2 regions of the Lactobacillus sp. VURO6/B1 (VP7) genome follow, and region 1 is predicted to be linked to the other one. Evidence: predicted binding sites of a transcription regulator. Region 1 holds the regulator's gene; the other holds the start of a gene.
The links. The regulator LexA, encoded in region 1, represses DNA repair genes until DNA is damaged. The targets are predictions, from matches to a motif close to CNAACANNTGTTNG.

Region 1 (3,871 bases):
ACTAATAGTTAGGGGTATTCCGCTTACGTAGAGAACGCTAATGAATGCCGCAGAAGGAGAAAATAAAAATGGATCCATTAATTCAAGAATTAACTAAAGAACAATTACGTGACGATATTCCTGACTTTCGTGCAGGAGACACAGTTCGTGTTCATGTTCGTGTTGTTGAAGGCTCACATGAACGTATTCAGATGTTTGAAGGCGTTGTTATTAAGCGTAAGGGCACTGGAATTGGTGCCAGCTACACCGTACGTAAAATGGCATCTGGTGTTGGTGTTGAGCGTACTTTTCCAGTAAACGATCCACGTGTTGCCAAGGTTGAAGTATTGCGTCACGGTCGTGTACGTCGTGCTAAACTTTACTACTTACGTGATCGTCACGGTAAATCTGCTAGAATTGCAGAAAAGCGTCGTTAATTCACGCTTAAGTAAAAGAGAATCATTCCGTAAAGGGATGATTCTCTTTTTTGTTTATGTTAAAATCTTCAGCAATATATTTTTATTGAGGAGAAAAATTATGAATGAACCGTTTTTGTTAAATTTTGATTCTGAATCGAGGGCTGTTTTAGAACCGGATCACGAACAAGAAATTAATAACTTTCATTTTCAGCCCAAGCTGCTGTTTGCATTTTTAACTCCCGACGTGATCAGTAGTTTCTTGGCCCGTTATCCTCATAAAAAGCTCGGGTTCTTTGACTGTTTTGAAGGTGAAACCCCAATTTATCAGGTTGACTTAGACGGACAAAAAATTACTTTTTGTCAGGCAAAGATAGGTGCTGCAGCTGCTGTAGAGCTATTAGATTGGTTAATAAGTTACGGTGTTAAACAGATTTTAGCAATAGGATCAGCCGGCTGCTTAGTTGATTTACCAGAAAACTATTTTCTAGTGCCTACAAGAGCTATTAGAGATGAGGGTACATCCTTTCATTATATGAAACCAGGAACATACATTGACTTGAAGTCCGAGTTTCTAACGAAGACAAAAAAGTTACTGAGTCAAGAGGGCTTTAAGGTTGAAGAAGTAACTACCTGGACAACTGATGGTTTCTTTAGGGAAACTGTCAAGAAAGTAAAGCAAGCTAAAGAATTGGGGGCTTCTAGTGTAGAGATGGAATGTGCAGCAATGGCTGCGTGTGCACAATTCAGAGAGGCAGATTTTGCACAAATATTATTTACAGCCGATTCACTTAAAGATATAGAAAATCATGATGACAGAGGCTGGGGTAGGGATGCCCATGAAGCAGCAATTAATTTAGCTGCCAATATCATTAGTAAAATTTAACCAAGTTTGTGAAAAATTACTGTTGTGAAACCAAAGTGAAACAGCGTTATTATTCACAAGTAAATAACATAAAAGCTTTAGTAACAGCATTTTTAAGCATAATTTCAATATAAAGATTGTGAATTGATTTAAAGCATTAGTTGTGGAAAGTCAATTTCTTGCCATTATGACAGTATTTTGAGACGTTACGCTTGACTGCTAACAGGAATTTTGCCAGATGAATATCTAAAATTACTTAAAGCTCAGGCAAATCAAAATAATAGTCAAAATTAGTCTGATAAACCAGTGAGACCAAGTGATTTGTCCGTAAAGAAAAATACCATTTGCTAGAGCGGAAAGTAAAACTGCTACTAGAAATATAGTAGTTAAAAGTGGTTTTTTTAGAAAACTTCCGGCAATAATGCCTAATGCGGACAAGACGTTGATCATGATTAGCCAAATTGGCAAACTAGTAAAAGATGAAAAGCTGGCGCTAATCATGAGAACACCATATATAATAGTTAAAAAGATTGTTAGATATGACATTTTAATACCTCCTGCTAAAATTTAATCATCTGGGGTCGACCCTACGTCAAGGAGATAATTATGTATTTGAAAGAATTTATGCAAAAGGAAAATACTACACGTGATACAGTTAGACATTATATCTACTTAAACTTAATAACTCCTGGTCGTAAGGGAAGAAACTATTGGTTTACTGAAAACGAATGTGATATTTTTGAAGCAGTTAAAGAGTTTCAAGACTTGGGTTTTTCGCTGCAAGAAATAAAAGACATAAAAAAACTACACGATGAGTCGTGTAGTACTGAAAAGCAACGTAAACAAAACTTAAAGTTAATTAAGGATAAAATCGCCGTTATATCTGCAAAAATAAACAAATTAAAAATGCAGAAAAAAGTATTGGCAGAAGTAAAAAAAACTCTGCAGAAAAAAAGCATTATTGAAACTCGCAAAAAATAATTTTTATTTATCCCAATAATGCTATAAAGCTCTTTTGTTAAATAATAGTGTTACGGTATAGTCCAACTACTTTACCTAAAATGTGGACGCTTGACAATATAATCGGTGCCATCGTATCATTTTCAGGCTGCAAACGATAGTGACCTTTTTCCTTGTAAAATCGTTTTACAGTTGCTTCATTTTCATCTGTCATTGCTACTACAATTTCACCGTTAATTGCTGAAGATTGTTTGCGGACGATTACGTTATCTCCGTTGAGGATACCGGCGTTAATCATACTTTCACCATGAACTCTTAGCATAAAGAGGTCTCCGGCATCATTTGCTAAATCAGGAGGTAAGGGAAAGTAATCTTCGATGTCTTCAACAGCCAGAATTGGTTGGCCGGCTGTGACATCGCCGACTACAGGAATTTTTTTCGGCTGAACGCCTATCGCTTTTTTTCCTTCATCGGTTATTTCCAATGCTCTTGGTTTTGTAGCATCCTTTATTAATAATCCCTTATTTTCAAGCCTTGACAAATGGCCATGTACAGTAGAAGTGGAAGATAAATCTACAGCATGGCAAATTTCACGAACAGTGGGAGGAAAACCTCTGTCTTCAACCGTTTCATATATATAGCGTAAAATTTGTAATTGCTTAGTGTTTTGTTTTGTAGTCATAGTTATCTCCAGTATTTTAAACGTTTTCTTATATATTTAATTTTAGCAAAATAAATCGTATACTACAAACAAACGTTCTGAAAATTTAAAACTTTTTTTCCTGCTGATAATAATGTAGACTTTTTTAATGAGAGGTGCTTAAAATGAATGAAGATCTTGAGAAAAAAATGATAAATCGAATAAATGAACTTTATCATAAAAAGGAATCTGTTGGACTAACAGAAGCCGAGGAAAAGGAACGAAAAAAGTTACATCGGGAATTTATTAAAAACTTTAGAGCAGGCTTTAAACAAGACGTTGAAAATTTGGTCATAATTGATAAAAATGGCAATGAAATTACATCTGAGAAAGCCAAGAAAGCTCAAAGAGAAAAAGGTTTAAGAAAAGATTAACTTTGATCTTTAATTTTACTGTATTTTTAGGTAAGATATACCTATTGGACAAATTGAGGTGATTATTTTATGAACTTAGGATTAGCGATTTTTCTAATAGTTATAGCACTGTTGTTAGGCCTAGTGGGTGGTTTTTACGGTGCCAGAGCATATATGAAAAAATATTTTAAGGATAATCCGCCAATCAGTGAAGATATGATTGTTGCCATGATGTCTCAAATGGGCCAAAAACCTTCAGCCAAGAAGGTAAACCAAGTGATGAACATGATGAAGCACCAAAAGTAAAAACTTACTAGATTGAAATAGTGTGGCGGAGAACGATATCTCCGCTTTTTTACTGAATTTTTTAGGTGAATAATGGGTATATTTTTTAAATTAGGCTGGTTTTTTAAAAAAGAGAAAAAGCGTTACCTCATAGGTATTACATTTTTAGCATTAACTTCAGTTGTGAACTTGGTGCCACCAAGGATTTTAGGCCTAATGGCTGATCAATTAGATAAAGGACATATTAGTTGGCAGGAATACGGTCTACTGATTTTGGCTATCATTTTAGCGGCCTTATTACTCTATGGCTTTC
Region 2 (3,871 bases), on a different contig from region 1:
AAATGGTCTTGATCTGGATACAATTTTAGCTCGACTTGAAAAAATTCGTTCAACTATTGATGAAATATTCGTAGTTAATGATTTAAACAATTTAAGTCGAGGAGGCCGCTTAAGCAATGCCAGTGCTTTTATCGGATCTATGCTAAATATCAAGCCGCTGCTTACTTTCAAAGACGGCAATATAGTAGCTTTTGACAAAATTCGTTCTATGAAACGAGCTTTTATCAAAATTAAGAAATTAACAGTAAAGAAAATTGAACAATTACCTTATAAAGATAAAATAAAACTTTTTATTATTGATTCCAATGACAGCAGTCAAGTAGATGAAGCTAAAGCATTTTTAACTGAACAATTTCCGGAACAAAATATTTCTATCACAAAATTTAGTCCTGTTATTGCCACGCATCTAGGAGAAAAGTCTTTTGCAATTGGTTGGATGATTGACATAGATAAAATAGATTTGACTAAATAAGAGCAACCTTTCGCAAGGCTGCTTTTTTGTTACAGAAGTGGGAGGATATATATGATAAAGCAAATGGATCAGATAACCAAATGGGCTGTAGAATTGCAGAGCATTGCTCAAGACGGCCTAGAATATGGTCACGATCGTTTTGACAGGGAGCGTTACGAACAAGTAAGAAAGATTGCCACTGAAATGATGGCAGCTAAAACTGGTCAGCCAATAAATATTGTTAAAGGCTTATTTAGTAATGATGATGGATACCAGACGCCTAAAGTTTCTACCAGAGCTGCAATTTTCAATAAACAAAAAATCTTACTGGTTAAAGAAACTACAGATAATTTATGGTCAATGCCTGGAGGTTGGTGTGAACCTAATATAACAGTTAAAGAAAATTGTATAAAGGAAGCAGAAGAGGAATCTGGTCATAAAATTGAAGTTGATCATATTATTGCAGTAAACAACCATTCAACTAATATTTATGATAAAGAGCGAATTAAACGAGCTATTAATGTCTGCAATATCATTTTTTTATGTAAAGATCTAGGTGGAAAATTTTCAAAAAATACTGAGACTGATAAGTGTTCCTTTTTCGAACTTGATAATTTACCACCTTTATCATTGCCACGAAATTCTTTAGCAGAGATAAAAATGTGTTTTGAAGCGAATCAAAGTCCTAATTGGCAAACAAAATTTGAATAAAAAACAGGCTCTGTATCAAGCCTGTTTGTGATCACTATTCTTTTTATCTGCCTCTGAAATCTCATTTAATGCAGCACGTTGCTTTTTTTGATCAACATGAGTATATAAATCGGTTGCTGAGGTTCCTTTTTGGCCCAGTTGCTGAGCTACTAGCACTTGGTCTTTGGTTACACCATATAGTTCAGAGGCCACTGTGTGACGTAATTTATGGGGAGTGAGCGGGTGACCAAAAGCAGCTGAATATTTATTGACCATTTTCTCGATAGCACTTGTGGTAATCCGACGTGTTTTATTATGCCAGCGAGTCAAGAAAAATGCTGAATCGTTTTTGACAGCCAAATAGCGTTGTTTTCTTATTTTCTTATACTCTCTAATATAAACCAACGTCCATTCAGCAATTGGTACGCTGTCTCGCTGGCCACCTTTGCGGGTTACGTCCAATGTAGCCTTTTTAAAATTAATGTCTGGCAAATCAATTCCTGCGCACTCAGAAACTCTGATTCCAGTTCCTAAAATTAAAGCAATAATTGCCATGTCGCGCTCTTTATTTGCTTTAAATCCTGGTAAAGCATGCTTATTGCATTTAAATTCATAATTATTTGCAATAAAATCCAAAAACTGGTATTTTAATTTTCCTGTGTACATGTGTGATTCAAGAACATGAGCCCGATAGTTTAAAGTTTTTGTGTTATTCAGAGAATCAATTTTGAGCATGACATTGCGTTCAAAGTATGGCTTGCCATTAATATTATCTGCAGTAATGGTTAAAAACTTAAAAAGAGACCTCAAGGCATTAATAGACCGATTTATTGTAGTAGGTGAATTCAAGTTGCCTTGCTTATTCTTGGTGTGACCTAAATAATTAATGTAAAGCATGATGTCATTGCGTTGTAGTTGAGCTAAAGTTTGTGTTTCAATATTTTTGTTATTTTTAGCTTTTGAAATGCCTTCATGCCGCAGCCAGTCAAAAAATCTTCTGATTTCTGTTAGATACTGATAGGATGTAGCTAAAGAGTGACTTGTGCCAAAATTGTATTCTTTAACAAAATCCGGCATTTTTTTTAATTCTTCATCAATTAGATCTAAATATTTCTTTGTTTCCACGTAATAAATTTCTCCTAGCTTAATTTAATAAATTACATGCTTTATTATAAAACAAAACTAGAATGTATGTTTGTGTCGTATATATTTATTATGGGATAGAGGAGGGAGAAAGGTGTTAACTAGATCTAATGAAATAAAATGCCAATTGGGTATTTTTAAAATAAAGTTTCAAAATAGTTTTAAGTAGAAATTTCTGCTTTAATGATAAAAACTTATCTAAGAGATCAAATTTAGTTTTGCTAAAAATCAATATCAATGAATGCAAAATTTTTGAGCTCGATTATCATTTAATTATCGTTCATTAAAATTATAGTTTTAATGAAAGCAACTATAAAATTATTTAACAGTTAGCATGTTTAGAAGTTGAAAAAAATTATGTGAGCAGACTTTTTATACTTAATTTTGAGCAATATTGTTCCAAGCTTTTTATATCTACTTTTAAGATAAAATCAACCAACGATATTACTTTTAAAAGTACTAAAATCGATTGACCTCAAACTACTTATTAATAAAAATACGAATTAAAAATTAAATTGATTAATAATTCTTGGGAAGCTCACAGGCAGCTAAATGATCAATTATACATTAATTTTAATTTTAATGAGCTCTCAAGTGACCAGAGGCAATCTAAAAGCTAAAAGCAAAATTGTTTTGTGTAATTGAATCCTGACTCATTCTGATGGACTATCTTTCAAATTTTTATTTTACTTTACATAATATATATTATACGAAGTTGGATAATGCTAAGTTACAACCACCTTTTATCACTATTTCTTAGTTTATCAGCTCTGTTTATATAGCTGGATCAGTAGTTCATACGCACAATTATCCCATCTCAAATTTCTTAAAAAGTTTATCATGACAAACAAAAGTTGACATTCTGCGAAAATCTATAATTTCATTTTTATACAAAATAATACTGATTACTTATAACTTTAAAAATTAATATGATTACCCGGTCCTTTTCTTATCCATATTAGTTGATTTATTTAAAGTTTCTACGTTACAAGTGTAAAAATATAAATAAAAGCGCTTTCTATCATAGATAAATATATAAAAAATCTAGATTTTAATTTTTTTACTTAAGCGCTTTTCTCCCTTCCACTCCAGCAAGCGAATGCACGCTTTGATATAATATTTGCCACTCTTTCCTTTTTCACTTTAAGTTTAATTATTTGGAGCCTTTTTATTTTATTTTTCCAAAAAATAGCTTACAATACTATGTGGGGTATAGTTTAAAACATTTAGTTTGAGTATAATTTTGCCAATAGCAAGTGTTTTATTCATTATTATTTTTGTTTTACTGTTTATTTCTATAATTAATCTGTTATTATAGAATATGGAATTATTTTTTTGAAAGGGTTGAATTTATTCCATGAGTATAAATTTAGGAAAAGAAATATGTCGCAGGCGGCGTGAACAAAAGTTGACCCAGGAAGATCTCGCTGAATTAAGTGATTTATCGGTTAACTTTATTTCTCGCTTAGAACGTACAAAAAATCAAAATATTAGTATTCAAAAGCTAGACTCCATCGCCAGAGCTTTAAATACAACTACGCCAGATATTATCATGAATGCTTACCGCTTTAAGGAAGTTAAGGTGGA

Region 2: xerS (tyrosine recombinase XerS) is a predicted target of LexA. The motif match lies at 2,326-2,339, and genes of this name have one in related genera.

What each region holds. Positions count from the first base shown of each region.
Region 1 is NZ_JBVOWJ010000010.1:50,863-54,733, reverse strand. Features, by position in the region: gene rplS (50S ribosomal protein L19) at 69-416, shown strand; gene ACZ2M0_RS06765 (nucleoside phosphorylase) at 517-1,281, shown strand; gene ACZ2M0_RS06760 (hypothetical protein) at 1,513-1,806, opposite strand; gene ACZ2M0_RS06755 (MerR family transcriptional regulator) at 1,867-2,241, shown strand; gene lexA (transcriptional repressor LexA) at 2,279-2,902, opposite strand; gene ACZ2M0_RS06745 (DUF896 domain-containing protein) at 3,046-3,294, shown strand; gene ACZ2M0_RS06740 (YneF family protein) at 3,364-3,579, shown strand; gene ACZ2M0_RS06735 (ABC transporter ATP-binding protein) at 3,652-3,871, shown strand, end outside.
Region 2 is NZ_JBVOWJ010000006.1:17,958-21,828, forward strand. Features, by position in the region: gene ACZ2M0_RS04235 (DegV family protein) at 1-472, shown strand, start outside; gene ACZ2M0_RS04240 (NUDIX hydrolase) at 527-1,162, shown strand; gene xerS (tyrosine recombinase XerS) at 1,178-2,266, opposite strand; gene ACZ2M0_RS04250 (helix-turn-helix domain-containing protein) at 3,642-3,871, shown strand, end outside.